Aquabacterium sp. OR-4: one gene and its partners. The protein of the gene in region 3 interacts with the protein of the main gene of each other region in a pairwise test. Links are inferred from orthologs where the notes say so. Each region holds a gene or a part of one and is shown on either strand. Other genes may lie near its edges.

Region 1 (4,099 bases), 260 kb from region 3 along the record:
GCGACAAGCTCAAGGCCCAGCTGCGCGCCGAGGGCAAGCACGTGATCGTGATCGGCGGTGGCGACACCGGCAGCGATTGCGTGGGCACCAGCAACCGCCATGGCGCCGCCAGCGTCACCCAGTTCGAGGTGATGCCCATGCCGCCCGAGCAGGAGAACAAGCCGATGGTCTGGCCCTACTGGCCGATCAAGCTGCGCACCAGCTCCAGCCACGACGAAGGCTGCCAGCGCGAGTTCGCGATCTCCACCAAGGAGTTCGTCGGCAGCAAGGGCCGCATCACCGGCCTGAAGACCGCCGAGGTGCGCTTCGAGGGCGGCAAGCTGGTCGAGGTGCCGGGCACCGAGAAGGAATGGAAGGCCGATCTGGTGCTGCTGGCGATGGGCTTCACCAACCCGCTGGCCAGCGTGCTCCAGGCCTTCGGTGTCGACAAGGACGGCCGCGGCAACGCCAAGGCCGGCACCGACGACCTGGGTGGCTACCAGACCAGCGCCGAGCAGGTGTTCGTGGCCGGCGACATGCGCCGCGGCCAGAGCCTGGTGGTGTGGGCCATCCGCGAAGGCCGCCAGGCTGCGCGCGAGGTCGACCGCTTCCTGATGGGCGAGACCACGCTGCCGCGCTGACCGCCGCCGCGCCCGTGCTGCCCCGACAAGGCCCGCCACCGTGCGGGCCTTTTTCATGGCGCGGCAGGGGTCGGGCCGTGGGTGTGGCGGTGGGTGTGGCGATGGTTGGGGCCGTGGTGCCGACGCCCGCCGCGGCCGTTGCATCTGGATGCGCCCGATGCAAACGCACACCAAGGAGCGTGTGCTAACTCCGTAGAAGGATGGACGCCACCCGCCGATCCGTTGCGTTGCAGCAATTGGGGGGGTGCGGCGCAGGCGGGCTTTTCTAGCATCCGCCGCGCGGTCGAGGCAGGCTCGGCCGACGCGCAACTTCCTGGAGCCAGACACCATGCACATTCAACGAATCATCGCCGCGGCCACGCTGGGCCTGGCCGCCATGGCCGGCGCACAGGCCGCCGATCTGTATGCCTTCGGCTCGGTCGGCATCTCGGACTGGAAGATCGACGAGACCCCCGGCCTCAACCTCGACCGCAAGGGCACCGGCTTCAAGCTCGGCGTCGGCAGCCTGCTGATGCCCAACCTGGCGGTGGAAGGCGGCTACGTCAACCTGGGCAAGGCCAAGCTCAGCGGCGACGGTGGCCGCGGCAGCGTCAAGGGCGGTGGCGTGTTCGTCGACGCCGTCGGCGTGCTGCCCTTGTCCAGCGACTTCTCGGCCTTTGCCAAGCTGGGCATCTTCCATGGCAAGGCCAAGGGCGAGGCCGAGTCCTACCCCAGCGGCGAGTCGGACGGCGTGCGGGTCAGCGAGCGCGACAGCGGCACCGACATCAAGTTCGGCTTTGGCGTGGGCTGGTCGCTCAGCAAGTCGGTGCAGCTGCGCGCCGAGTGGGAGCGCTTCCGCTTCAAGCTGAGCGGCGACCAGGGCGACGTCGACCTGCTGTCGCTGGGCGTCAGCTACTCTTTCTGACGCCTTGCCGCGGCGCGCCATGGCGCGCACGCAACGCCTGGCCCGCGTTTGGCGGGCCAGGCCTCGCTTGACCGGCACGAAACAAGGCTTTGCCACCCGTTATTGGTGCAATCCCGAAGGTTTTTCGGGCTGCGTGCGAGAATTTGTGCATTCCCATCCCGGACGCACCGGCGCGGGTGCCGGCGCTGGGCCGGCCCCTGTGCCGATCCACGCAGCCCTTTGAGCGCCTCCGACACCCTGATCGAGATCGACCACGTCACGTTCGGCTACGACAGCAGTCGCACCATCCTGAACGACGTGAGCCTGCGTTTCCAACGCGGCAAGGTCACGGCTGTGCTGGGCAACTCGGGCTGCGGCAAGACCACGCTGCTGCGCCTGATCGGCGGCGTGCATGGCGCCACGGCAGGCCGGGTGGTGTTCGACGGCGAAGTGGTCGACGTGCACAACCGCCCGCAGCTCTACCGCCTGCGCCGGCGCCTGGGCATGCTGTTCCAGTTCGGGGCGCTGTTCACCGATCTGACGGTGTACGAGAACGTCGCCTTCCCGCTGCGCGAGATGACCGACCTGCCCGAGCCGCTGATCCACGACATCGTGCTGATGAAGCTCAATGCCGTGGGCCTGCGCGGTGCCGCAGGGCTGAAGATCAGCGAGGTGTCGGGCGGCATGGCGCGGCGCGTGGCGCTGGCGCGCGCCATCGCGCTGGACCCCGAGCTGATCATGTACGACGAGCCCTTTGCCGGGCTCGACCTGATCAGCATGGGCGTGGCCGCCAAGCTGATCCGCACGCTCAACGATGTCACCGGCGCCACCTCCATCGTCATCTCGCACGACGTGCCCGAATGCATGGCCATCAGTGACTGGGTGGTGCTGATGGCCGGCGGAGGCCGCATCGTGGCCCAGGGCACGCCGGCCGAGCTGATGGGCTCCAGCGACCCCGAGGTGCGCCAGTTCGTGCGTGGCGAGCCCGACGGTCCGGTGAAATTCCATTACCCCGCACCGCCCCTGGCCGACGACTTCGGTCTGGGCGCCACAGCCGCCGGAGGCCGGGCATGAGCAACTTGCTGGCCGCACTCGGCGCCCGGGTGCTCAACATGCTGCGCGGCTGGGGCCGGGCCGCGATCTTTTTCGTCGACCTGCTGGCTGCGCTGCTGCCGGCGCTGCGGCGGCCGGGCCTGATCGTCGAGCAGATCCATGCCATCGGCAACCGCTCGCTGCTGATCATCCTGGCCTCGGGCATGGCGGTGGGCTTCGTGCTCGCGCTGCAGCTCTACAACACGCTGATCACCTTTGGCGCGGCCGAGTCGCTGGGCCTGGTGGTCAACCTGAGCCTGGTGCGCGAGCTGGGCCCGGTGGTCACGGCCCTGCTGTTTGCCGGCCGCGCCGGCACCTCGCTGACGGCCGAGATCGGACTGATGAAGGCCGGCGAGCAGATCGCCGCGCTGGAGTTGATGGCGCTCGATCCGCGCCAGCGCGTCCTCGCGCCGCGCTTCCTGGCCGGCGTGGTGGCCATGCCGCTGCTGGCCATCCTGTTCTCGGCCATCGGCATTGCCGGGGCCTGGCTGGTGGCCGTGGGCCTGATCGGCATCGACGCCGGCAACTTCTGGTCGATCCAGCAAAACGGCGTGGACGTGTGGCGCGATGTGGGCAACGGCGTGGTCAAGAGCTTCGTCTTCGGCATCATCTGCACCGCCGTGGCGCTGTACCAGGGTTACGAAACCGAGGCCACGCCCGAAGGTGTGGCCTACGCCACCACCCGCACCGTGGTGGTGGCCTCGCTGGGCGTGCTGAGCATGGACTTCCTGCTCACCGCGCTGATGTTCTCGGCCCCGCGCTGAGCCCTCCTGACGGCACCGACAACAAGACACAAGCATGGCAAAACGCAATCTCGAAATCCTGGTCGGCCTGTTCGTGGTGCTCGGTCTGGGCGCCCTGGTGTTCGTGGCCCTGAAGGCCGCCAACCTGGCCAGCTTCTCCAGCGGCGACACCTACACGCTGCAGGCCCGCTTCGACAACATCGGCGGCCTCAAGGCCCGTGCGCCAGTGCGTTCGGCCGGTGTGGTGGTGGGCCGCGTGCTGTCGATCACCCTCGATGCCAAGACCTACCAGGGCGTGGTCACGCTGGCGGTCAACCGCGGCGTCGAGTTTCCGAAGGACAGCTCGGCCAAGATCCTCACCGCCGGCCTGCTGGGCGACCAGTACATCGGCCTGGAGGCCGGTGGCGACACCGCCAACCTGGTGCAGGGCGACCTCATCAAGCAGACCCAGTCGGCGGTGGTGCTCGAGAACCTGATCGGCCAGTTCCTGTTCAGCAAGGCGGCCGATGCCGGCTCGGGCGCCGATGCGGGGGCCAAGAAATGAGGCATGACACGCCGCTGCGCCGCTGGCTCGGCGCCCTGCTGCTGCTGGCCAGCCTGGCGCTGGGTGGCTGCGCCACGCTGCCCTCGCCGTCCGACGGCCCCGGCCGGCTGACCCAGAAAGACCCGTTCGAGCGCTTCAATCGCCATGTCTTCGCGTTCAACGAGGGCCTGGACGAGGTGGCGATCAAGCCGGCCGCGCTGCTCTACCAAAGCCTGGT
Region 2 (4,071 bases), on a different replicon or contig from region 3:
CGGCCCGACACCAGCTGGTACGGCCAGCTGGGCCTGGTGGGCCACGTGGGCCCGCTGGGGCGCGGCGGCGTCTCGGTGGCCGGCCTGGTGGGCCGCGTGCCGGGGCTGGCCTACACCGCCGGCTTTGCCAATGCCCAGGCCCAGTACTGGGTGGACGCCGATCCGGTGGATGGCCACTTCCATGCCACCGGCATGCTGCCGGGCCAGTACACGATGACCGTCTACAAGGGCGAACTGGGCGTGCAGACCGTGCCGGTCACGGTGACGGCCAACGCCACGTACGCGCTCAACCCGGTGCTGATCGGTGCCGATCCGGCCACCACGCCGGCGCTGTGGCGCATCGGCCAGTGGGACGGCACGCCGCGGGAGTTCATCAACGGCGACAAGCTGACCATCATGCACCCCACCGATGTGCGCATGGCCGCGTGGACGGTGCCGCCCTTCGTGGTGGGCCAGTCGAACCCGGCCACCGCCTGGCCGGCCTATCAGTGGAAGGACGTGAACAACGGCCTGCAGGTGCGCTTCACGCTGCGCCGCGGCCAGAACAGCGCCCCGCTGCGCCTGCGCATCGGCACCACGGCCGATTTCAACAGCGCGAGGCCGCAGGTCACGGTCAACAGCTGGAGCTCGGGCGTGCCGGCGGCGCCGCCCAAGGTCAGCCGCAACCTCACGGTGGGCACCTACCGCGGCATCAACCGCCTGTACCACTTCGACATCCCGGCCAGCCAGCTGGTGGTGGGCACCAATGTGCTCACCATCCACACCGCCAGCGGCACCGCCGGCGCGCGCTTTCTGAGCCCCGGCCTGTCCTTCGACGCCATCGACCTGGTGGCCGTGCCATGAGCCGCCTTTTGCTGACCCACGCCTTGCCGGAGCCCGCCATGGTCTTGCGCTTTTGTCTCGGGGGCGCTGCCTCGCTCGCGGCCACCGCCGCCTTGCTGCTGCTGCCGGCCGCGCCGGCCCGGGCGGCTGTGCTGCAGACCGTGGGCGGCGGCGGCGTGGTGGGGGTGCCGGTGCTGGGCGCCGGCTTCGAGGCCAACACCACGCTGGCCAGCCCCTGGGCCGAAGGTGGCCTGCACTTCAGCCACACCGGGCTGGGCGATGACAACGGCGGCTGCGGCTATGCCGGCGAGTGGTGCGTCGACCTGGCGGCCGGCGAGCGCTACAGCCAGGCCTTCTCGGGCAACCACCTGGCCACGGCCGGCCTCAACGCCTACCTGTCGATCAGCAGTGGCGCCACGGTGGACATGAACGGCATCCGCTTCGCGGTCGATTCGGGCTACGCCAGCATCCACCTGCTGTGGCAGACCTGGCTGGACGGCGCACTCACCGGCAGCGGCCGGGTCAGCATGGGCGCCGCCGGGGTGGGCGGCGTGCTGGGCCTGCGCGATCTGACCGGCTTTGACGAGGTGCGCCTCTACGCCTTTGACAGCGCCAGCGACCTCAGCGGCTACAGCGCACCGGCGATCGACAGCGTGGTGGCCTCGGCCATTCCGCTGCCGGGCTCGCTGCCGCTGGTGCTGGCGGCGCTGGCCGCCCTGGCCGGCGTGGCCGCGCCGCGCGGCGCGCGGGCCAGGCCCTGAACGGCGCGCTCATGGTCGGCCAGCTCGGCGGCGCCCTGCTGCAGCTCGCACGCCAGGGCCTCGGGCAGCGGCTCGGGGGCCACGGCCACCACGCGCACGCCTTGCTGCTCGAGCCACTGCACCACGGCGTCGGGGGCCTCGGTGTCGGTGATCACGCAGCTCACGCGGTCCAGGCCGCACAGCACCAGGCCCGTGCGCCGCGCAAACTTGCTGCTGTCGGCCAGCACCACCAGCTGCTCGGCCTGGCCGATCAAGCGGCGTTCGGCCTGCACCAGCAGCGGATCGGCCTCCATCAGGCCCAGCGCCGACAGGCCGTGCACGCCCATGAACATTTTGGCCGCGTAGTGGTGCTGGGCGATGTCGTTCTCGAACGGGCTCAGGATCACGTTCTGCTCGCGGTACACGCGGCCGCCGGGCAGGATGATCTCGTTGTTGCTGGTGTTGAGCAGGCGCTCGGCCAGCAGGAACGAGTTGGTCAGGATGCGCAGCTGCTGCTCGACCAGAAACTCGGCCATCATGAAGGTGGTGGTGCCGCCATTGATGATCACGGTTTCGCCGCGGGTGCACAGCTCGGCGGCATGGCGGGCGATGGCGCGCTTGTGTGCCGAGCGCTGGCAGATGTCGAGCCGGAAGGTCTGGCTGCGCAGCAGGCCGCCGCTGCTGCGCTGCAGGCGCTGCGCGCCGCCGCGGGTGCGCGTGAGCTGCTGGCGCGCGGCCAGCCAGGCCAGGTCGCGCCGCACCGTGGCCGCCGAGGCGCTCAGCCAGGCCATCAGCTCCTCGGTGCTGGCCTGGCCGTGCTCGTCGAGCAGCTTGAGCAGGCGCTTGTGGCGGCGGTGGTTGGTCATGACGGTGGCGCAGTGCAGATCGAAGCAATCAGGTTACGGCCATCAACACGCATGAGCAATCAGGAAACACGCGCACATCGCGCACGGTGTGCGGGGCCAAGGGCATGACGCTGGCGTGCTCACCCTTTGCGCCACCCCGGCTCGGGCCCGCCGTGATCGACCCGCGTGAGCACGGCGCCCGCGCCGACGGCCACACGCTGGACACCGCCGCGCTGCAGACCGCGCTCGACGCCGCGGCCCGCGTGCCGGGCGGCGCCACCGTGCGCCTGCCACCCGGCGTGTGCCGCAGCGGGGCGCTGTTCGTGCCCGGCGGCGTGGGGCTGCAGGTGCCGGCCGGCGCCACGCTGCGCGGCAGCACCGCGCTGGCCGACTACCCGCTGATCGACACCCGCGTGGCCGGCATCGAGATGCGCTGGCCCGCCGCGCTGCTCAACGTGATCGATGCCGAGCGGGTGGTGATCTGCGGTGAGGGCACGATCGATGGCGACGGTGCCGGCTTCTGGGCCGGCTACTGGGCGCTGCGCGAGGCCTACACGCCACGCGGCCTGCGCTGGGCGTCCGACTACGACGCCCAGCGCCCGCGCCTGCTGCTGCTGCAGCGCGCGCGCAATGTGTTCGTCGGCGGCGGGCTCACGCTGCGGCGCTCGGGCTTCTGGACGCTGCAGGTCTGCTACAGCCGCGAGGTGCGCATCGACCGCGTCACCATCCGCAACAACGACGACGGCCGCGGCCCCAGCACCGACGGCATCGACATCGACTCGAGCGAGCGCGTGCTGGTGCGCCGCGCCGACATCGCCGTCAACGACGACGCCATCGCCTTCAAGGCCGGGCGCGATGCCGACGGCCTGCGCGTGGCCCGGCCAGTGCGCGATGTGCTGGTGGCCGCCTGCACCGTGCACGATGGCGCCACCGGCATCGCCTTTGGCAGCGAGACCTCAGGCGGCTTCGAGCGCGTGCGCGTGCGCCGCCTGCGCGTGCACGCGCCGGTGCCGGTGGGCGTGCTGATCAAGTCGGCGCGCACGCGCGGCGGCTGGGCGCGCGGGCTGCGGCTTGCCGACATCCACTGCGAGGGCGTGGCCGTGCCCTTGCGCATCACGCTCGACTGGAACCCGGCCTACAGCCGCGCCGTGTTGCCCGAGGCCGAGCGCGCGCAGGCGCCGGCGCACTGGCTCACGCTGGCCGCGCCGGTGCCGGCCCGGCAGGGCCTGATGCAGGTGCAGGGCGTGCAGGTGCACGGCCTGGTGGCCCGTGGCGCCAGCACCGCCTTCGAGGTGGACGCCGATGCGCAATCACCGCTGTGCGATGTGCACTTTGCGGCCTGCGACATCGAGGCCGCGGCCGGTGGCCATGTGCTTGACGCCCAGGGCTGGCGCTTCGAGCGCTGCCGCCTGGCGTGGGCCGTGCCGCTGGTGCTGCACGATGCCCTGGCCGTGCAGGGCCTGCCACCCGCGGCCTGGCGCGTCGATGCGCAGCATCCGCGGCGCGATGTGTCCACGCTCGGCATGCATGTGCAGGATGTGAGCTGAACCCCATGACCACAAGAAAGCCCCGATGAGCACCCCCAGCATCCCCGACACCAACGCCCAGGGCGTGCAGACCCTGGCCTTCAAGATGCAGTTGAAGCCCGGCGTGGTGGCCGAATA
Region 3 (4,515 bases):
GTGCGCCAGTCGCCCTGCAGGTACAGCCGCCAGTGGCTGCCCGGCACGGCCTGGTGCAGGTGGCCGCTGGCGCTGTCGGCGGCCAGCGCCGGATCGGCCTCCAGCAGCTCGGCCGGCACGGTGTCGAGCGAGCCCACGTCCAGCGGCATGGTCGAGGTGCTGGGGCCGGCCTCTTCGCGCGTGATGCGCAGCAGGCGCTCGATCAGCGGCGCGGCGGCGGCCAGGGCCTGGTCCAGCGCATGGCGCTGGCTGGCGGCCAGGCGCTCGGTGGCCCAGGCAAAACGCGAGGGGTCGGTCTGCTCCTCGGCGCACAGGTGATCGATCAGGTTGCGGGCCAGGCCCAGCATGCGCGGGCGCTCGGCGGCGGTGGCCACCGCCACCTGGTGCACCGCGGTGTCGATGAAGCGCCACAGCGCATGCTCGTGCAGCACCAGCAGCGAGCGGTCCTGCACCGCCAGGCGGTCGGCCAGCGGATGCAGGCGCAGCAGCAGCGGCGGCAGCTCGGGCGGCATGGCCGGGTCTTGCACCACCGCCTCGAACAGCTGGGTCAGCAGATCGGGTGCGCCACGCTCGCCGCGCGACTCGGGCGCGCCGGGCGGCTCGGCCGGCAGGCGGGGCGGCACGCCGGTGCTGGCCGGCGACAGCGGTGCCTGCAGCGCCGACAGGTCGGCCGGCGGCCGGTAGCGCGGCAGGCGCGCACCCCAGGCCGAGCTGCTGTAGATGATGGTGCGGTGGGCGGCCGGCTCCACGCCCTGCTCCTGCAGCCGCGCCACCGCGCCGGCATAGGCCAGGCGCAGGGCCTCGGCCAGCGGATGCGCGGCCTCGCGCATGAAGGCCGCATGGGCCTGGCGCGACAGCGGCAGCGTGCGCACGCCCTCCCACAGCGCGCGGGTGTAGGGCTCGGGGCCGAAGGGATTGGTGTCGCGGGCCACGTTGTGGTCGCCCACCAGGCCCGAGGTGTAGGTGGTGAGCTCGCGCAGCTCGCCCTCGGCGCGCACGCGGATGGCCTCGACGCAGTGCGCGATCTCGATGTCGACGGCCACGTCGTCGTCGCCGATCAGGGCCAGCTCGCGCGGCGCGCCGGTGGCGCGCGGGCTGCTGGTGGTGGCCGCCGCGGGCGGCTCGGTGCCGCGGCGCAGCGTGCGTGTGGCGGTGTTCACCACATCGCCACGGCTTTGCTGCAGCACGCGGTCGGCCTGCGCGTCGTGGCGGTCGTGGCTGGGCAGGCGCAGGCGCCAGCGGTCGAGCACCGCGTCGATCACGCGGTCGAAGCTCATCGGCGCGCGCAGCAGTTCGTCGTCGATGAAGTCGTTCAGCGTGGGCTGGCGGTGCATGGCAGAGGGATTATCAGCGGGCCGACGCGGCCCGAACGCCGGAAATGCAACGGGCCACCCGAAGGTGGCCCGTTGTGGCAATGCGTGCCGGTGCAGGCCGGCGCCGAAGCGCTGGCCTGCGGGCTGGACTTACATGTCCATGCCGCCCATGCCGCCCATGCCGCCCATGCCGCCGGGCATGCCGCCGCCGGCTGCTTCTTCCTTCGGGGCCTCGGCCACCATGCACTCGGTGGTGAGCATCAGGCTCGACACCGAAGCGGCGTTCTGCAGCGCGGTGCGGGTCACCTTGGTCGGGTCCAGGATGCCCATTTCGATCATGTCGCCATAGGTGTCGTTGGCGGCGTTGAAGCCGTGGTTGCCCGACGAGGCCAGCACGGCGTTGACCACCACGCTCGGCTCGCCACCGGCGTTGGCCACGATCTCGCGCAGCGGCGCTTCGATGGCCTTGAGCACCAGCTTGATGCCGGCGTCCTGGTCAGCGTTGTCACCCTTGATGGTGCCAGCGGCCTGACGGGCACGCAGCAGGGCCACGCCGCCGCCGGCGACGATGCCTTCTTCCACCGCAGCGCGCGTGGCGTGCAGGGCGTCTTCGACGCGGGCCTTCTTTTCCTTCATCTCGACTTCGGTGGCCGCGCCAACCTTGATCACGGCAACACCGCCGGCCAGCTTGGCCACGCGCTCTTGCAGCTTCTCACGGTCGTAGTCGCTGGTGGCTTCTTCGATCTGGATGCGGATCTGCTTGACGCGGGCTTCGATGTCGGCAGCGGCACCGGCGCCATCGATGATGGTGGTGTTTTCCTTGCCCACTTCCACGCGCTTGGCCTGGCCCAGGTCGGCCAGGGTCACCTTCTCGAGGGTCAGGCCCACTTCTTCGGCGATGACCTTGCCGCCCGTCAGGATGGCGATGTCTTCCAGCATGGCCTTGCGGCGGTCGCCGAAGCCAGGCGCCTTGACGGCCACGACCTTCAGGATGCCGCGGATGGTGTTGACCACCAGCGTCGCCAGGGCTTCGCCCTCGACTTCTTCGGCGATGATCAGCAGCGGACGGCCGGCCTTGGCCACCTGCTCCAGCGTGGGCAGCAGGTCACGGATATTGCTGATCTTCTTGTCGAAGAGCAGAACAAACGGGTTGTCCAGCAGGGCGGCCTGCTTCTCGGGGTTGTTGATGAAGTAGGGCGACAGGTAGCCGCGGTCGAACTGCATGCCTTCAACGACATCGAGTTCGCTGTCCAGGCTCTTGCCGTCTTCGACGGTGATGACGCCTTCCTTGCCCACCTTGTCCATCGCGTTGGCGATGATGGTGCCGATGGATTCGTCGCTGTTGGCCGAGATCGAGCCGACTTGCGCGATCTCCTTCGAGGTGGTGGTGGCCTTGCTGGCCTTCTTCAGCTCGGCGACCAGGGCGGTGACCGCCTTGTCGATGCCGCGCTTCAGGTCCATCGGGTTCATGCCGGCGGCCACGTACTTCATGCCTTCGCGCACGATGGCCTGGGCCAGCACGGTGGCGGTGGTGGTGCCGTCACCGGCGTTGTCGCTGGTCTTGGAAGCCACTTCCTTGACCATCTGGGCGCCCATGTTCTGGAGCTTGTCCTTCAGCTCGATTTCCTTGGCCACCGAGACACCGTCCTTGGTGACGGTGGGGGCGCCGAACGAGCGCTCGAGCACCACGTTGCGACCCTTGGGGCCCAGCGTGACCTTGACCGCGTTGGCCAGGATGTTCACGCCTTCCACCATGCGGTGACGGGCGTCGGAACCGAAGATGACGTCTTTGGCTGCCATGTGAATAACTCCGAAATTTCGATGTTGGGTTCTGGCCTTCCTTCACCGCACTGTCGTCGGGAAGGAAAGCGTAGCGAGCAGCGGGCTGGCTAGGCGCACGGAGCGCAGGAACCGGAACGTAGCAGCGCTACGTGAGGATTCCGAGCACCGCGCAACGACGCCAGCGCGCCGCGCAGTGGCTTTACTTGGCGACGACGGCGAAGAGGTCTTCTTCGCGCATCACCAGCAGTTCGTCGCCATCGACCTTGACGGTCTGGCCGCTGTACTTGCCGAACAGCACGCGGTCGCCCACGGCCACGTTCAGGGCCACGAAGTCGCCCTTGTCATTGCGCTTGCCCGGACCGACGGCCAGCACTTCACCCTGGTCGGGCTTCTCGGCGGCGTTGTCGGGGATGACGATGCCCGAAGCGGTCTTGGTCTCTTGTTCCAGGCGCTTGACGATCACTCGATCATGCAACGGACGCAGTTTCATCGTATCTCCTTGGGGATCTCAGATCAGCTTGAACGAACGGGCGCCGCAGCGGGCGGGGCCCATTCAACGGCTAGAGGGGCCGGCCAGGCGAGGCCTGTGTCCGGGTGTTAGCACTCAAACCTTGTGAGTGCTAGCAAAACGATTATAGGGTTCGGTTGCCGGCTTTCAAGAGGGGGGGGCACCGGCCGGCGCCGCGTCAGGGCAGGGCCAGCGTGAGCTTGACGCTGGGCACCCAGGCGGCGTCATCCTCGCCCGAGGCGCGCAGCAGCGGGGCGGCCAGAAACAGGCGCTCGGCCGGCAGGCCGCGGGCCACCAGCGCGTCGCGCACCGCCAGGCCGCGCTGCAGCGCCAGCTCGCGCATCACCTCGGTGCTGACCACCAGGCCGGCCTTCAGCCGTGCCGCCATCTCGGCGGCCGGCAGTTCGCGCAGCAGGCCCACCAGATTGCGTGGCCGGTCGGGCAGGGCGCTGTTGCGGTACAGCTCGCGCAGCAGGCGGGTGCGTTCGTCACCCGGGATCGGTGGCGCCTCGGCGATGGGTGAGGCGGCGGCGGATGCCGATGCAGATGCAGATGCGGCGGCCGCTGCCGGTGCTGCGGTCGCTGCCGTGGCGGGCGCGGCACGCCGCTGGGCGCGCCGGTGTTCGGCCAGCAGGCGGGCTTCCAGCGTGGCCGCCTGCCAGGCCTCGCGCTCGCTCAATGGGTCGGCGGCGCCGGCCACGGTCATCTGCAAGGCCGGCCGGTCGAGCAGGGCCTGCGCCACCTTGTCGAGCACCTGCTGGCCGGCGGGCGTCACGCGGGCCACACCGGGCTCGAACTGCACCTGGCTGATGTCGGGGCCGCCGCCGCCGCTGAGCAGCGAGAACGGGGCCGTCAAGGCCTTGCCCAGCAGGTTGACGATGACCTTGAAGATCAGCCCGCCCACGCTGAACT

Evidence for each region. The genes of interacting proteins can lie anywhere in the genome.
Region 1: the proteins of groL (region 3) and N4G63_RS20480 interact in binary tests that used the Escherichia coli proteins (3 or more experiments, as listed by UniProt). The link is inferred for Aquabacterium sp. OR-4 from one-to-one orthologs.
Region 2: the proteins of groL (region 3) and N4G63_RS27200 interact in binary tests that used the Escherichia coli proteins (3 or more experiments, as listed by UniProt). The link is inferred for Aquabacterium sp. OR-4 from one-to-one orthologs.

The regions. Positions count from the first base shown.
Region 1 is NZ_JAOCQD020000002.1:1,873,143-1,877,241, reverse strand. What follows is about bases 797-3,660. They hold N4G63_RS20480 (ABC transporter ATP-binding protein), read left to right. Parts: upstream 797-1,743; coding sequence 1,744-2,577; downstream 2,578-3,660. Other genes in these bases: mlaD (outer membrane lipid asymmetry maintenance protein MlaD), read left to right, coding at 3,394-3,660; mlaE (lipid asymmetry maintenance ABC transporter permease subunit MlaE), read left to right, coding at 2,574-3,359; N4G63_RS20485 (outer membrane beta-barrel protein), read left to right, coding at 949-1,524. Also shown: N4G63_RS20490 (glutamate synthase subunit beta), read left to right, coding at 1-620; more of mlaD, read left to right, coding at 3,661-3,882; N4G63_RS20465 (MlaA family lipoprotein), read left to right, coding at 3,879-4,099. UniProt on the Escherichia coli protein: Part of the ABC transporter complex MlaFEDB, which is involved in a phospholipid transport pathway that maintains lipid asymmetry in the outer membrane by retrograde trafficking of phospholipids from the outer membrane to the inner membrane.
Region 2 is NZ_JAOCQD020000004.1:417,024-421,094, reverse strand. What follows is about bases 440-3,275. They hold N4G63_RS27200 (DeoR/GlpR family DNA-binding transcription regulator), read right to left. Parts: upstream 2,429-3,275; coding sequence 1,451-2,428; downstream 440-1,450. Other genes in these bases: N4G63_RS27195 (glycoside hydrolase family 28 protein), read left to right, coding at 2,581-3,275; N4G63_RS27205 (rhamnogalacturonan lyase B N-terminal domain-containing protein), read left to right, coding at 440-843. In the rest of the region: more of N4G63_RS27205, read left to right, coding at 1-439; more of N4G63_RS27195, read left to right, coding at 3,276-3,954; N4G63_RS27190 (L-rhamnose mutarotase), read left to right, coding at 3,980-4,071. UniProt on the Escherichia coli protein: Represses ulaG and the ulaABCDEF operon. Two ulaR binding sites have been identified in each promoter.
Region 3 is NZ_JAOCQD020000002.1:1,612,809-1,617,323, reverse strand. The notes cover bases 789-3,719. They hold groL (chaperonin GroEL), read right to left. Parts: upstream 3,114-3,719; coding sequence 1,464-3,113; downstream 789-1,463. Other genes in these bases: groES (co-chaperone GroES), read right to left, coding at 3,295-3,585; N4G63_RS19375 (DUF1631 family protein), read right to left, coding at 789-1,334. Outside these bases: more of N4G63_RS19375, read right to left, coding at 1-788; N4G63_RS19360 (DUF748 domain-containing protein), read right to left, coding at 3,782-4,515.